3 regions of the Ruegeria sp. CH8 genome follow, and region 1 is predicted to be linked to each of the others. Evidence: riboswitches for the same ligand, from Rfam matches in the RefSeq annotation. Region 1 holds a riboswitch; each other region holds the start of a gene.
The links. Region 1 has a riboswitch for cobalamin ahead of ACR0ER_RS04055 (DUF1636 family protein). Riboswitches for the same ligand answer to the same signal wherever they lie in the genome.

Region 1 (5,484 bases):
TCGTGACGTCAGAAGGTCGGACCTGCGTATCAACCATCGTGCGGCGCCGAGTTGCGAAATCTGTCATTGGATCGCTCATGTTAGTCCCAAGTATGTCCGGCTTGTGCCATATCCAGACGAAACCGGCAACGGCTTGGCGTGGAAAGTTTCGTCAGATCGCAGGAACTTGGTGTCGCACTTTGCAATGTCACGGCAGGTGGGAATGGATTTTTGCAATCAACCCACTGGACGCCCCTGACGAAAGGTGCTAAAACGCCTGCCACACCACGACAAGTATTTGATTTTACTTGAAAAGGCGAGTTGGCGGAGTGGTGACGCAGCGGATTGCAAATCCGTGTACACCGGTTCGATTCCGGTACTCGCCTCCATTTAACTTCAAGTAGTTAGTTCTCCCTTATCGTTGCTACGTCCGAGACGTTTAAAATTGCGTATTCAGTTTTGTCCCCGCGACGTTGCTTTTCACGCGTCGGTAGGTCGAGGACTTCCGCGCTCTCGGCATTCGAAACAGGATCACTGCGCTCAATATCAGCTGCCACATAACAGAGCGGCCAGCCCATTTGACTCATCATTTGATTTAGCCCCAAGCCAACTTGTAGGAGCCTTGCAGCAGCAGTGCCGCGCGCACTTGGGAACCTTGACGTTGAACGACGAAACTACGTCGTGGCAGAAGAGATCGCGATGCAGCACTGGCAGCAAAAAACGAAGACTCTATCAACGAAAACACATTGATGCGGACACTCAATGGATAACCCAACAAATCAACTAGAAAACAACCTTTTGGCGTATTTTCGGGGGCAAGCCGACTTTGGAGGGCTCGGGCTTGGCAAGCTTTCAGAGAACTATGTTTGGCCGAAAAGAGGAAGTTTCCCATCATACTCACATCTAGCCGACGTGAACGAGGGAGACGGCGACAACTACGCGAAAAATATCACGCTCAAAGAACAATCTCCCCGTATTTGGATAGAAGGCAACAAACTTGAAATCGCCAAATGGGTAGTTGCTGATTGGGGTGGGATAAAAGGCAACAAGCCCGCGACCATAGCCAACTACGTTGGGGCGATTTGTGAAGGGTGTTATCCAAGCGAGCTAAAAGGCGTTGCCAGTTACTCAAAAATTCTAAGTTTTTTAGACCCTAGTGAATTTGCCATCTACGACGCTAGAGTTGCCATAAGTCTAAATGCAATTCAGCTTTTGCAAAACGAAAAGCATGGAATAGCGTTCTCTTATCTTCCTGGGCGAAACACAAAGCTGCAAAAATTCAGGAAATTGCCATCAACTCGGCGTCGCGCGTTGTTGCAAACTGGCTGGACAGCCCTTGCGTCGAACGATTGCTACACGTTCTACCTTAACACCCTAAAGCGAGTGAGATCAGAGCTGGGATCCGCACATTTATACGAACTAGAAATGTCGCTTTTCGCAGACGCTGAGGAGCTTGCAGGGCGATACATTGAGGCGTCAAAATCTGAATGAGCTAAGCTGTGGTGAACTATTACTGTTGCTTCAATCGACTACGCTAGCGTTTGCCACACATTAGTGATGGAGAAAAAGAAGGGCAGCGCTCAGCGCCGCCCTAAGCATCTGCATAACGCCGGGCAGAGAAACACATGCTAACCAAGACCTCGATATCCATAAAAATTTCGTTGCCTACAGAACAATAGCAAGTCCGACACTCGCCTCCACTTCTCTGATTTGGTTGCTGGTTTCGAACCTGCGTTCAGTGCATCATTCAGCCCGCCTGCCCTGAGGGACGACTTCGTAGCCTGGTTCTTCCGGCTCGTCGTCCAGCATCTCTGTCGGGAAGCCGGGGGCTGTGATGTTCAGGCCAGTGGCCTCTTCTAGCCGCTTGATAATGTTCGGTGACAGTTCGCGCTCTCCGAATCGTGCAATTCCATCGTCGAAGATTTTGATCATCACCGGATTGATTTCCAACGGTACTCCGGCGCGGTCGGCGACGTCCTGGAACAGGCCGATATCCTTTTTCACCAAATCCATTGTGAACGAGATATCGCGAGACCCGTTCAGGATGACCTGGCTTTCGGTTTCATGCACAAACGAAGTGCCGGACGAGATTTTGATCGCCTCATAAGTGGTGTTGAGGTCCATCCCGGCGGCCTTGGCAGTAACCAGTGCCTCAGCGCAGGTGATCAGGTTGGCGGTGGCTAGGTAATTTGTCAGCACCTTCAGAACAGAGGCCGTGCCCAGTTCTCCGGTATGCAGAACGCGTCTACCCATCGTGGTCAGAAACGGCAGAATCCGCTCGAATGTCGCGCGGTCGCAGCCTGCAAAGATCGAGATATTGCCGGTTGCCGCCCGATGGCAGCCGCCGGACACGGGGCAATCGACGGCGGCCCCGCCACGTTCAATCACCATCGCCCCCAGACGCTTGACCTCTGCCTGGTCCGTGGTCGACATCTCCATCCAGATTTTGCCGGGACCGACCTCAGGCAGCATCTGTTGCATTACAGCATCCGAGGCGGCGGGGGACGGCAAACAGGTGATGACCGCATCGCAATCCCGCATCATCTGCGCCGGGTTTTCGGCAGCTTTAGCCCCTTGGGTCACGAACTGTGTCACCAATTCGGGGTTTAGGTCGTGGACCGTCAGGTCAATTCCGTTGCGCAACAACGAGCCGGACAGTTTACCACCGACATTTCCCAGACCGATAAATCCAACTTTCATGTTTCCCTCCCGAAAGTCGCTGTTTGCGTAAAGCATCGCTGTTGCTTGGCCGAAGCGGAAATGAATAATAAAGCGCATTATGGTCAAAAATTTTTGGTGATAGTATGGATCGCCTTCCAAACCCAGCTTGGTTACGCAGCTTTGAATCCGCAGCGCGCCATCTGAATTTCACCACCACCGCGCAGGAACTTGGCCTGACGCAGACGGCGGTTTCATTGCATATTCGGTCCCTTGAGGCCGAGTTGGGGCAAAAGCTGTTCACCCGAAACGCGCGCCGGCTGGAGCTAACCGAGCTAGGGCAGTCCTATTCCCTGACGGTGCGGCGGGCGCTTTCAGATATTGCCCTGTCCACCAACAGCCTGTTTGGCCCTGCTTCGCGTCAGACCCTGACGATCCGGGCAGCGATTTCGACCGCGACCTATTGGGTAGCTGCCGAACTGCCGGACTTCTCCGCACGGCATCCGGACATCCCGGTTCGTCTGGTCTCGCACATTTGGAACGACAGCGGGACGCCCGGTGATGTGGACGTGGAAATCCGGCTGGGTTATGGCGACTGGCCGGGGGTTCGGTCCGAAAAGCTCACCGATGAAAAGCTGGTTCCGATCTGTCGAGCCGGAGACCGTTCGCCAAAACTGACAAATGGGCCGCTGATTCACATCCTTGGATACGAGGATAATTGGGCGCGGTATTTTCAAGCCATCTGCACTGCGCCCCCCGATCAACCGCCCCGGCATTCAGTGGATACAACGGTGGCGGCGCTGCAACTTGTGATGGCTGGTGCTGGATACGCTACTATCTTGGAACGGTTTGCCAAAAACGCAATTCGGCAGGGTGCGCCGATTGCAATTGCGGGTCCGGCGATTCCTTTCGCCCTGTCGCATTATCTGGTCAGTGCTCAACAGTCTGTGCAACCCACTGCGGCGGCGGGGTTGTTCTGTGCCTGGCTACGGGCCCGGCTGGCAGCGGATGCCGCTGATTGACATAGGCTGGTCGCTTTTCTGATCCTTGCGCTTTCTCACTGCGTCTCGCGCTTGACAAGGCCCCTGCCCGTGCCGCATGTCGCTTGCGTTGGTGTCCATCTTCGGATGGATGAAAAGGGAATGCGTCAGCGGTCATCCGTCAAACGCAGCCGCCCCCGCGACCGTGACCGGAGAGGGTGCCCAAAGCCACTGGCCTAATAGGCCGGGAAGGCGGGACATCCGGCAGAGGCCCACCTCTGACATCCGCAAGCCGGGAGACCTGCCAGCACCCGAAGATGAAACCGGGCGGGGTGTTCCGGTGTCGGGTCCATGTCGCAACACGTGGCCCGCATGAAACCCCGTCCCCCGCGATGAGGATTTGGGGGGATGAGAGACATGACCGAGACCGCACCAGTCGAGCTGCTGGTCTGTACCACGTGCCGCCGCGGCCTGCCCGTCGAGGACGACGCGCAACGGCCCGGCACATTACTGCATAAAGCGTTGGAACAGGCCGATCTGCCTGAGGGCATCACACTGAATGCCGTGGAATGCCTGTCGAACTGTGATGAGGGCTGTTCCATCGTTTTGCGAGGCGGGCCGGATCGCTGGACATTTGTCTACGAGCACCTCAACGAAAACGACCATGTCGAGACCATCGTGGAAGGTGCCACCAAGTACCTCGCGACCGAAGACGGCTTAGTCAAATGGCGCGAACGCCCCGAACATTTCCGCAAAAACTGTGCGGCCCGTATTCCCCCGATTGGAGCCCTGAAATGAGCAACCTCGAGAAACTCCCCGTCACTGTGATCACCGGCTTTCTGGGCTCGGGCAAGACCACTCTGGTCAAGCACCTGATGCAGAATCCGCAGGGCAAGCGTCTGGCCGTTGTGGTCAACGAGTTCGGCGACGTTGGCGTCGATGGCGAAATCCTGAAATCCTGCGCCATTCCTGACTGCCCTGCCGAAAACATCATGGAGCTGGCAAACGGCTGCATCTGCTGCACCGTGGCCGATGACTTCATTCCGACTATCGAAGCGCTGATGGCTCTGGAACCGCGCCCCGATCACATCCTGATCGAAACCTCCGGCCTCGCCCTGCCCAAGCCGCTGCTGAAGGCCTTCGATTGGCCCGATATCCGGTCCAAGATCACCGTGGACGGTGTGATCGCTCTGGCCGATGCCGAGGCCGTCGCGGCCGGACGTTTCGCCCCGAATGTCGAGGCCGTGGATGCCCAGCGCTTGGCCGATGACTCGATCGACCACGAAACGCCCCTGTCCGAAGTGTTCGAGGATCAGATCTCTTGCGCCGACATCATCCTGCTGACCAAGCCCGATCTGGCTGGCCCCGAAGGCGTGGCCAAAGCCAAAGAGATCATCGCTGCCGAAGCTCCACGTACCCTGCCTGTCGTCGAAGTCGCCGAAGGTGCCGTGGACGTGCGCGTCGTTCTTGGTCTGGAAGCTGCTGCCGAAGACGACATGGACGCCCGTCCGTCACATCACGACGGCCACCACGATCACGAGCATGACGATTTCGAAAGCATCATCGTCGAACTGCCCGAACAAACCGACCCCGCCGATCTGGTCGCCAAGATCGAACGTCTGGCAATTGAGATGAACATCCTGCGCGTTAAAGGATATGCCGCTGTTCAGGGCAAACCGATGCGCTTGCTGGTGCAATCCGTTGGGGCCCGCGTCCGTCACCAATACGACCGCCCGTGGGAGCCCGGTGAAGAGCGTCGCTCGCGTCTGGTCGTGATCGCCGAGCATGACGACATCAAAGAGGCCGCGATCCGCGATATCTTGGTGGGTGTGACCGAGGCCGCCGAATAAACCATGCATGTCGTCTT
Region 2 (5,484 bases), on a different contig from region 1:
TCGCTATGGGCTCAGTATCTGTCAGTCCAGCGTATCCGCAAGCCAGTTTTGCAACAGAAAATGCGCAATTGCCCCTTTGCGAGCGGGCAACAGCTTCGGATGTTCTCCGGCAAAAGCCTGCATCATTTCGGGCTTGCTAACCCACATCGCGTCTTCGATTTCCACCGGATCGATGGTGATCTCGCGCGACAGCGCCTCACCGGCGCAACCAAACATAAGCGAGGCCGGAAACGGCCAGGGCTGGCTGGACAGGTAACTGACCGCACCAACGGGCACACCTGCTTCTTCCATAACTTCGCGCCGGACCGCGGCTTCCAACGTTTCTCCGGGCTCAACAAAACCGGCCAGCAACGAGTACATCCCCTCGGGCCAACCCGGCGACCGCCCCATCAGCACCGAATCCCCGTGTGTTATCAGCATAATGACCACTGGATCGGTGCGGGGAAAATGCTGCCCTCCACAAGACGGGCAACTGCGCTGCCACCCGGCCTGCGAGACCTCGCTGGCAGCGCCGCAGCGCGCGCAGAAGCGATGGGTTTCGTGCCATCCGATCACCGCTTTGGCCGCCGCAGCCAGTTCCGCATCGCGGGCGGACAAGCGGGTCATGATCCGACGCAGCTCGGCAAAGACATGGCCTTGCGGCAAATCTGGATGTTGCTGTTCGGACGGATCTACAAACGCCCCCACCTGCGATATGTCCAGCCCTTCGGGTGACCAGTTCGAGATATCGAGCGCAAAGACAGGATCATCGTCCGAAAGACCCAGGAAAACAGGTTCTTCAATACTGCCGCCCGGACCGTTTTCAACCAGCCCGTGGGTCATGGGGATCAGGCCCAGCCGATCCAGCGCTTCGCCCTGAACCAGCGGTTTGCCGCGCCACAGCAGCAGGCACGACGCCTGCGGATGGGCACGCATCTGCGCAAGCTGATCAACATCCCCCCGGATATGCGCTGCGCGATCAAGGCCCGAGCCGCCAAACGTCACGAGTTCTGCGTGTTTCATCATAGTTCCTTTGGATCGTCGGCAAAGGGCTGCCACGGCTGCACAGCTGTTGCAATGGCAATTTCCAACATCCGAAACCTGAGATCGTCAAATGACCGCAGGCAAGCCATACAAGTTGCATCCAATATGTTTTTTAGAGAAGTTAAATTGCATATAACTGCTAAAAGTAGAAATTTGACTCACTCCGCTCCTCCGTCCGTCACTGAATTGAAGATACGGATTTTAGTAACTTCCGATCTGCATATGAATCTGAACGGCTTCGATTACCATTCAGACGCCCCCGAGCCCACAATCGGGTTCACGCGCACAGCCACCCTGATCCGGGCCGCACGGGCTGAAGCAGAAGAGGAGGGCGCCCTTGTTTTGCTGTTCGATAGCGGAGATTCCTTGCAAGGTACTCCGATCGGGGAATGGGCGGTTGAACGGTCCAATGCGCCGCATATCCTGATGCGGGCCTTTGATAGTCTGGGCTATGACGCCATAGGTTTAGGCAACCATGATTTCGACTTTGGACTGGAAGTTCTGGATCATGTTCTGGCCGACTCACCCTGCCCGGTGGTGTGCAGCAACGTACACCTACAGGATGCTGATCCTTTGTGGCAAAGCCGCGCGATCCTGACACGCCCGGTCCGCTCCCATGACCAACAGGCCTCTCTCAAGATCGGTGTTTTCTCGGTTCTTCCACCGCAAACCGCCCAATGGGAGGCTCACCGACTTCAGAACAAGGTCATCATAGACGACATCCTGACCTGTGCGGGCAGAATGGTGCAGGACTTGCAGGCGGAAAACTGCGATCTGATCATTGTCCTCGCACACACAGGATTGGGGTCACCCAATGCGGAACCTGATATGGAAAACGCGATCATACCCATGGCCGCCAATGACGGAATCGACGCCCTGATCGCCGGACATTCCCACCTGACGCTGCCCGGCCCCGCACATGAGGGGCTGGATCATGTTGATGCCGCCCTGGGAAGGGTACATGGGAAGCCGGTGGTCATGCCGGGTGCGGCAGGGACAAATCTGGGGTTAATTGATCTGAAACTCCAAAAGGCGAATGACGGCAAGTGGACAATTCAGGACCAAAGCACCGAATTACGCTCGGTTTGCCCGACCCAGCTTGACGGCACGGTAGAGCCGGTTTTGGAAGACCCCGATTTATTCAACCTATTCGCCAAAGGCCATTCGGAAACCCGAAACCGCACGGCACAACCGGTGGGGCGGACCAACCAGCATCTTCACAGCTATTTCAGCTTTTGCGCTCCGGATAGAGGGCTTGTTCTTGCCGCAGCGGCGCAGGCGGCGGCCCTGCGCTTGTATTTGCAGGGAACGCCCATGGCAGAGCTGCCCCTTCTGTCCGCGGTGGCCCCTTCAAAATTCGGAGGGCGCGCCGGGCCACGTTTTTATACAGATGTACCTCTCGGTCAGGTGTTCCTGCGCCACATCAGTGATCTGTACATATTTCCCAACGAATTACAGGCCTTTGTCGTCGATGGCGCGCAAATCGGCGATTGGCTCGAAATGTCGGCAGGCGTATTGAACCAGATAAAACCAGAGTGTGAAACCGATCTGGTCGATCCAAGTCGCGCAGGGCATAATTTCGATGTTCTGCAGGGGCTGAACTATCAGATCGACCTATCGCAGCCTGCGCGCTTTGACGCTGCCGGTCATCTGACCAACCCCGCACATCGCCGCATTCGCGATATCCGATTCGAGGGGTATCCTGTGGCCTCTGATCAACGCTTTGTTGTCGCCCTCAACAACTATCGCGCCAATGGGGGAGGGCATTTCCCTTTCATCGACCGGGCCAAGCCGATCCCGCTGCCTGCCCGACCCGTCCAGCAGATTCTGCAGGACTATGTCTCGGGCATTCTGCCCCGGGACCCGTTGGAAAATGCGCCCCACCCCTTTCACTTTACACCACTGCCCGGGGCGATAGCTTTGCTCAGAACCGGTTCGAAAGCCTGGGATCACCTGTCCGAGCTTGAGGGATACAACCCTCAGCTGGTCGGTGAAGAAGATGCAGGCTTTTTGCTGATCCGTTTGGCGCTCTGACGGGTTGTCTTTTCCGCGCCTGTTGCCTATATCGACCGTTGAGAGGTTGGCGCGGGCGAGCGCCTCGCCAACCTGGTCAGGTCCGGAAGGAAGCAGCCACAACGAGCCCCGCTTGGGTCGATGTCCAACCTCTCACTTCTTCCCAATTGAGAATGTAGACCGGCAGCGTCATGCGATCAGCCGGGGCCACAGGGTGGCGTTGCGACGGGCGAAGGCACCGATATGGCCAACTTCCGAAAGACCGAACTCATCGGGTGATAAAAGGTGGCGGCGTGCATGCGGCCCGTACAGATCAGCCAACCGCCAAACCGCTGCGGGCGGGACAAGATCGTCATCTTCGAAAGTGAACAGATCCACGGGCGTCTCTGACTGCGCCCAGCGGGCCTCGGGCAGGCTTACCCCAATCTCGGGCAGGTAGTTGCGCGGCGCGGTGCACCACCGCCGCCACTGCCAATAGACACTTGCGGGCAGGTTTGCCCCGAATCCCAGCGCCTTGCCAGGAAGATATCCCAGGGTTTTCACCGCCAAGGGCGCGTGGCCGTACCAAAACAGCAAAGCCAGCGCCCGATAGGGCCAGGGGTGATCCGACACCGTCACCGGGCCGGCGCAGACACAAATCATGCGATCGATCTGATCGATATCCGGCTGAATTGGCCCCAGCATTCCGCCCACGGAATGGCCTATGCTCCACTGCTGCGCGTCAGGGAACCTGCGGCGCATCTCCGCCCGGGCCGCAGGCATGTCGATCAAAGCCCAGTCGGCCATCTTGACCCGCGATGCTTTCAGCGATCCGTTCAGAGAATGGCCAAAATCGCTGTAGTCATAGGTCAGGCAGGCCATCCCCTGTTCGGCAGCCAGCCAGCGGGCAAAATGCTGATAGTAATCTCTCGGCACACCGGTCGCGCTGTGAATGGCCACCGCCACCCGTGGCGCAGATGCTGGCAGATACAGGCGCGCAGACAAGGTGCCTGTGCCGGACGGAAACTGGAAATCTTCGGTCGATACGGTCTGTGTAGTGTCCAGCATGGTACGGGCTCCGGGCATTGAACCGATTAGTTCACTTTCTACAGTCCGCCGTGTTTGCCGTCACAAGTCAACAGTGGCCGTGCATGACCACACGTCCACTTGACCGTGCAAATTGCCCACTTGACTCGGGCCGCCCACACCCGCTAGCGATGACGCGATGGTTCTCGACCCCGATCGCGGGGCGGGATGAAAAGGGAACACGGTGCGGTTCTGCCTGGCTATGCCAGAATGAACCAAGGCCGCGACTGCCCCCGCAACTGTAAGCGGTGAGCAATGCCGAAACACCACTGGCCGAAAGGCTGGGAAGGTCGGCAAAGCGATGACCCGCAAGTCAGGAGACCTGCCATCAAAGCAAAACCGAAACTCGGGCGGGGTGTCCGGGCAGGTCGTCAGCACGCTGTCACACCTGTTCTATGCCCCCGTCCTGCGCGCGGAGGGCGCATCATGATCTGGAAGACCAAAACACACGAATTTTCGGCCACCGTATGCCAACGCACCGGCAAGACCTGCCCGGCACTGGCACAGGTCGCGCGTGTCATCACACAGGCGATTGAGACCGCCGCACCTGCCACAACACCAGATTTTCAGGTCGAAGGCAGCAGCGAACTGAGCCATTGCCCCGAAGGCTGCACCGCCCGTTTTCGTGCGCGACAGGATCAGATTCGGGTCTATTGCGGCGCGGAGCCAGATGTCTCTACCGATTCTCTTGATAGTTATGCAGACATGATGTTCACGGATACGTTCAGCTCTCTGCCCGCAGATGTCCTAGCTCACTCGCCCTGTGCGATGCTCGAAGTTTCGACACTGGCACCGAACTCAGTTGCGCAACCGGATCAGCACGCGGCGCTCTGAGTTAGCTGTCCCGTCGGGTGCTGGTCGCCTGCGCAGCCCATGCCAACTGGCCGTCGGTCTCGACGGCACAGGGCCGCACGGCGCGCAGGCGTTTTAGCGCTGCCTCAGGGCGTTCGCCATGTTCGACCATAAGGCGCAAGGCGACCATACCGGACCGACCGCAACCACCCCGGCAATGTACCAGCACGCGGCCAGCACGGGCCAGAGCCTGTGCCGCCGCTGCGCTGACTTCGGGCCATGCGGCCTGGATCTCAGGCGGCGGCGCGCCAAAATCTGCGACCGGCAGATGCGCCCAACCGATTGCCGCGGCGCGTAGGTCATCACCAAACCCGGCGGCACCCTCCTGCAACATCTCGCTCTCGGTGGTCATGGAAATCACCAGATCAGGCTGCCAATCGCGAATTAAGCCAATATCCTGCAGGTAGTTACCGGCACGCCCCGGCAATGGTGACAGGGCTACCATACCGTTCCCCACCTGCACGGGATGAATTGCAAACAGTCTCACCAGATGCCCCCTCTTGATACGCGCTTACGGTACATAAACTGCGA
Region 3 (5,484 bases), on a different contig from region 1:
ACGGCTGACCAGCCCCACCAGTTTTGCGATCACCTGCCGCCCGGATGCGGTCAGCCGGGCTTTGCGTCCATTCCAACCCATCAGTTTGCACCTCCAGCGTCTCAACGCTTTCAGTGTCCAGTCGGAAGGTTGCGCGCATCGGCATAAAACCATCGACAACCATCATGCTTTGTTCCGATGGGTCGACGACCAGCTTTCCGGTCAAACGTACGGGTTCGTGGTAATAGCTGGGTGCCCAGTCACCGTTCAGCCGCACCCGTATCATCTGATTGGGCGGCGGCGGAGGAAGGTGACTGCACATACCGCGCTGAGGCACCAAATAGGCTATGGAGCGCCCGTCCGCATCGGGCGGGGCCGGAATGGCAAAACCCGCCAATGTCACTGTTTGATTATCGAATTTAGGGTTTCCCGCTGTACCGGCGCGCTTTCGGCGTTGGGCCACGACATGTCGCTGCTCCAGCAACCAGTCGACATCGATTCCGTCCCCTTCCAAAGCCCCTTCTGTCTCAACCAGAAGTTCTTGCCACTTAAGACGTTCTTCGACACTGCCTACATCTTGCTGCAGCCTGCCCCGCAGACGCACAACGAAAAGCACATCGTCAAACTGTTCCGGACTGAGATCGCGATACGGATCTTCGAATACCTGCGCAGACGGGTCGGGCAAGTCGGACCATTCCAGTGCAGCCCCCGGGGCCGCCATTGCGTATGGACCGCACAGGGCCAGTGCCAGAATCGTCATAAGAGGAAACCAATATCGCATGATCGGATTCTACCGCTCTGCCGGGCTCATTCCAGTGGGTTTTTGTCGAAACCGTCCATCGCAGAGCGCGCGCCCTACTTCAGGACTTACCGGTCAACAAAGGAACAAAAAATTTTATATTGACGCATTGGGCGATCTCGGGCAGTCATTCTGGCGATGGTTCCCCGTATTGGGGATGAAAAGGGAATACGGTGAGGTCCGCCAACTGGCACCAACTCCGTAACTGCCCCCGCAACTGTAAGCGGTGAGCAATGCCAAAACACCACTGGCCGCAAGGCTGGGAAGGTCGGCAAAGCGATGACCCGCAAGTCAGGAGACCTGCCATCTCGAATTCAACCAACCCGGGGCGGGGCGTCCTGGAAGGAGGCAAAGTGACGAAATCGTTACGTTATTACATTGCAATAAACTCGCCTCGGCAATAGACGGAGCGGGTAATGGCAAACACTCCCGAACACTGCCTGCTGATTTGTGAAACCTGCAAAGGTTCGGACGCGGCGCGTTTAATCCAAAAGGCACTGACAGATCGACTGCCCTGTGGCTACTCCGTACATTCGGTGTCGTGCATGGCAGGTTGTGACCGGCCCATAACCGTCGGCTTTCAGGCTGTTGGCAAAGCACAATACTTGTTTGGGGATATCCAAACCTCGCAAGATGTCGACGCTCTGGCCGATTTCGCGCGGCAATTCCACGCCAGTGGCGACGGCTGGACAAATGCCACAGACCGTCCGCGTGCCTTGCTCAACAAGACCCTGGCCCGCATGCCAAGGTTGAACGTGGAGGAGCGCTCATGACGGACCCTGCGTTTCTGGTCGCGCGTGACCTCGAATACTACGCGCTCAACGGCGATGTTTTGCTGCAGGGTGCATCGTTTGAACTGGACAGGGGCGCAATCCTGGCCATTGCCGGACCGAACGGGGCCGGGAAGACCACACTTCTGAACCTGCTCTGCGGCGCGGCCGAACTGGTTCTGGGCGATGTTCTGGTCAACGGGCGCAGCCTGAAACAGATGTCCGCATCCGAGCGCGCCCGCATGATCGCCGTTGTCAGCCAGCAGGAATTCCCGGACGGTCGTCTGCTGCTGCGGGATTATGTTGCCCTGGGTCAGATTCCGATCCGGTCCGACCGATCTGCCGACGCCCACGCGGCCGAGCTGGATCGGATACTGGACCTGACCGGGCTGACCGCACTGGCAGGCAAACGGATGGCCCTGCTGTCCGGCGGTGAGCGTCAGAGGGCGCACATCGCCCGGGCACTAGCGCAGAACCCGTCGCTGCTATTCCTGGATGAGCCCACCAATCATCTGGACCCGGATGCCAAGGGGCGGATGCTGTCGCTGGTGGCCGAGCTTGGCATCACCGTGGTCATGATCGTGCATGACCTCGTCATGATACCCGAATTCGCCACCCATGTGGCGCTGATGAAATCCACACGCCTGACCAGTTTCGGCCCTGTGGCCGAGGTGCTGACACCCGCGCATGTACGCGACACGTTCGGCGTTGATTACCTGTGTTTCCAGCACGAAGGCCGGGTGATCCCGGCGCTGGATATCCGAAGAACTCCCGTCTCAAACTAAAGTTAAGGAAACTCCCCCAATGAAGCAAATCTGGTCTGCGGCCCTGATCACCGCCGTGGCAGGCGGCGCCTTTGCGCATGAGGTGACGGTCGACAATTGCGGCGCGCCGCTGGTTTTTGAGACCCAACCCGAACGGCTGGTCGTGCATGACATGAACATGACCGACATGGCCTTTGTGCTGGGTCTACAAGACAAGATCGTGGGTCTGACCGGCATCACCGGCTGGTACAAAACCAGTCCGGAATTCGACACCCTGCGCGGTGACATCCCCGAGCTTGCGCCGAAATATCCGACCGTTGAAAACCTTGTCGCGGTTGAACCCGACCTGTTCTTTGCCGGTTGGTATTATGGCATGAAGCCCGGTGGCGACGTCACGCCCGACACGCTGGAGCCTTTTGGCATCAAGACTATGATTCTGACTGAAAGCTGCGTGCATCTGGACAAGGATCGCCCCCAGGCCAGCATGGATCTGCTGTTTGACGACGTGCTGCGTCTGGGCAAAGTGATGCATGTCGAAGACAAGGCAGAAGAACTGGTCGATGGCTGGAAAGAGGAACTGGCAGCCATCGAAGCGCAAACCGCCGAACTGCCGAAACCCCGTGTGTTCCTGCTGGATGGCCCGGCCGACGCGCCCTTCACCGCGGGCAAATTCGCTATCCCCGACGCGATGATCGCGGCTGCGGGCGGCGAGAACGTTACCCATGATATGGAAACCAGCTGGGGCCGCACTTCGTGGGAGGCCGTCGCTGCCGCAAACCCGGAATTCCTGGTGCTGCTGGACTATCAAACCGGCAATGGCGCGGAGGATACGTTCAAGTTCCTTCAGGAACACCCGGTGATGTCGCAGACCGATGCGGTCAAGAACGAACGCTGGATCGGCCTACGGTACGAGGAACTGACCCCCGGACCAGCGAACATCGAGGCGATCTCGAAAATGGCCCAAGCCATGCACCCGGGCATCAACTGATATGGGCCGATTGGGCCTGGTTCTGATTTTGGGGGCGGTCATTCTGGCCGCCCTCTTGCTGATTTCGACCGTCTACGGCACCACACCCATCCCCGCGCGGGATGCGTTTGATGCGGTGTTGCTGGGTACTGGTCTGGCGGACGGAGATATGTCCGCACTGCACCGGATCGTGTTCGATCTACGTTTGCCCCGTGCTCTGTTCGCGGCCGTCATCGGCGCCGGGCTTGGCCTTGTCGGCGTCGTTCTACAGACCACCACCCGCAACGATCTGGCCGACCCCTTCCTGTTCGGCCTGTCCTCGGGCGCGGCGGCCGGAGCGGTTTTCGTCATAACCGTGACCGGCGATATTCTGGGTTTCTGGACTTTGCCACTGGCGGCGTTCTGCGGTGGCCTTGTGGCGTCCGGTATCGTGCTGGCGCTGGTGCATGCCTTGCGCACAAGCGCGCCTGAAAAACTAATTCTGGCCGGTCTGGCGGTTTCCTTCCTGTTCTCGGCCATCACCAATTATCTGATTTTCGCTGGCGACAGCCGTGCCGCTCATTCGGTGATCTTCTGGATGCTGGGCGGGTTGGGTTTGGCCCGGTGGGAGACCTTCCCACTGGTCTGCGTCGGCCTGCTGCTGATCCTGTCTTATTCGCTGTATCGCAGCCGCTGGCTGGACGCCCTGCTGACCGGGGATCTAACCGCCTCAACGCTGGGCGTACCTGTGCGAGGGCTGCGGTTCAGCATGTTCTTTGTTGCGGCCCTTGCGACCGCAGTCTTCGTCTCGGTCGCCGGGGTGATCGGCTTTGTCGGCCTGATGGTGCCTCATATTGCCCGAGGCATCGCCGGACCGCTACACAACCGGTTGTTGCCAACCGCCGCAATCGTCGGCGCAGCGCTTCTGACAGGCTCGGACATAATCAGCAGGCTTCTGCTGGCACCGCAGGAGTTACCGGTAGGAATCGTAACAACCTCGATTGGCTCAGTCTTTGTGTTTTTGCTGCTGTTCAGAACAGCGAAGGCCCGACACTAACTCCGACTTCATCGCAATTCAGTCCAGCGTCGCGGAATCCACTCACGACTTCTATTTGTGTGTGACTTTATGGAGATCAAAGGACGCAGAACGCAAATTGTCCAAATGACCCTAGTCGTTGATCGAAATCATTGAAAAGTATGAAATTTTCAAATGCGCACTGCCTGAGAGCGTCAGGGACATCGCTGTCACATGAAACACAAGAACCAATTACCTGCGTTGTCCCTGACGGAGTTTGGCCCGGTCGATGTTTCAAATTCGACCGGGCCCGTCTTTCAGGTTAAAGGCACTCTGCCAGTGTCTTTGCCATATTGCGGATAACTTGTGGGTAGAGCGCCACTCCGGGTTCCAGATCAGACCCAAGCGGATCGATCACGCCAGTATTGGCTTCGGTTCCATCCAGAACAGTAGCGACAATCCCGGAGTCGAACTGCGGTTCTGCCAGCACGCAATCGACGCCTTCTTCGCGAATACGGCCCTGAATTTCAGCGATGCGCGCAGGGCTCGGGTCAACTGCATCACCTACTGAAATCGCGCCAGAGGCCGGGAAGTCGAATGCATCCTCGAAGTATTGGTAGGCATCGTGGAACACGACGAAGCTGCCGCCACGGACAGGCTCCAGAGTTTCAGCCACTTCGGCAGACAGCGCAGCCATTTCTTCGCGCGCAGCCGCCGCGTTTGCAAAATACGCGCCCGCGTTGTCAGGGTCAGCCGCCGACAGTTGCGCCGCGATCAGGTTCAACCAGGTTTCCGCATTTGCCGGAGACAGCCAGGCATGCGGGTCATGTTCGCCATGTGCGTGACCTTCATGGTCGTCGTGCCCGTCGTGGTCGGCATGATCTTCGTGGTCATGATCGTCATGTTCTTCATGGTCAGCATGGTCCTCGTGATCATCATCCTTGGCGTGATCATCGTGGTCATGCTCGTCTTCATGCGCATGCTCTTCCTCATGACCGTGGTCATCATGGCCCTTGTCTTCAGCATGCTCATCATGATCGTGTTCATCGTGACCATGTTCGTCTTCGTGTTCATGCTCACCGTCCTCGGCATGCTCGTCGCCATGGTCGTGGTCGTCATGGTCATCGTGGTCGGCGTGGTCTTCGTGATCCTCATGATCATGCGCTTCGAACAAAGCGCTTTCACGGAAATCCAAAAGAACGGTGCCGTCC

Region 2: linked by a shared signal. The riboswitch ahead of ACR0ER_RS21370 (hypothetical protein) and the one ahead of ACR0ER_RS04055 (DUF1636 family protein) in region 1 are both predicted to bind cobalamin.
Region 3: linked by a shared signal. The riboswitch ahead of ACR0ER_RS07205 (DUF1636 family protein) and the one ahead of ACR0ER_RS04055 (DUF1636 family protein) in region 1 are both predicted to bind cobalamin.

What each region holds. Positions count from the first base shown of each region.
Region 1 is NZ_JBQFQR010000003.1:66,645-72,128, reverse strand. Features, by position in the region: gene ACR0ER_RS04080 (protein-L-isoaspartate O-methyltransferase family protein) at 1-67, opposite strand, end outside; tRNA gene ACR0ER_RS04075 (tRNA-Cys) at 295-368, shown strand; gene ACR0ER_RS04070 (hypothetical protein) at 742-1,470, shown strand; gene ACR0ER_RS04065 (NAD(P)-dependent oxidoreductase) at 1,723-2,679, opposite strand; gene ACR0ER_RS04060 (LysR substrate-binding domain-containing protein) at 2,784-3,659, shown strand; cobalamin riboswitch at 3,732-3,940, shown strand; gene ACR0ER_RS04055 (DUF1636 family protein) at 4,035-4,415, shown strand; gene cobW (cobalamin biosynthesis protein CobW) at 4,412-5,467, shown strand; gene cobN (cobaltochelatase subunit CobN) at 5,471-5,484, shown strand, end outside.
Region 2 is NZ_JBQFQR010000025.1:46,304-51,787, forward strand. Features, by position in the region: gene nudC (NAD(+) diphosphatase) at 22-1,002, opposite strand; gene ACR0ER_RS21350 (5'-nucleotidase C-terminal domain-containing protein) at 1,129-3,057, shown strand; RNA gene ffs (signal recognition particle sRNA small type) at 3,097-3,195, shown strand; gene ACR0ER_RS21360 (alpha/beta hydrolase family protein) at 3,226-4,083, opposite strand; cobalamin riboswitch at 4,225-4,445, shown strand; gene ACR0ER_RS21365 (hypothetical protein) at 4,403-4,531, shown strand; gene ACR0ER_RS21370 (hypothetical protein) at 4,528-4,935, shown strand; gene ACR0ER_RS21375 (protein-tyrosine phosphatase family protein) at 4,937-5,440, opposite strand.
Region 3 is NZ_JBQFQR010000005.1:75,104-80,587, reverse strand. Features, by position in the region: gene ACR0ER_RS07210 (DUF3299 domain-containing protein) at 1-760, opposite strand, end outside; cobalamin riboswitch at 901-1,100, shown strand; gene ACR0ER_RS07205 (DUF1636 family protein) at 1,195-1,551, shown strand; gene ACR0ER_RS07200 (ABC transporter ATP-binding protein) at 1,548-2,333, shown strand; gene ACR0ER_RS07195 (ABC transporter substrate-binding protein) at 2,353-3,300, shown strand; gene ACR0ER_RS07190 (FecCD family ABC transporter permease) at 3,302-4,315, shown strand; gene ACR0ER_RS07185 (zinc ABC transporter substrate-binding protein) at 4,596-5,484, opposite strand, start outside.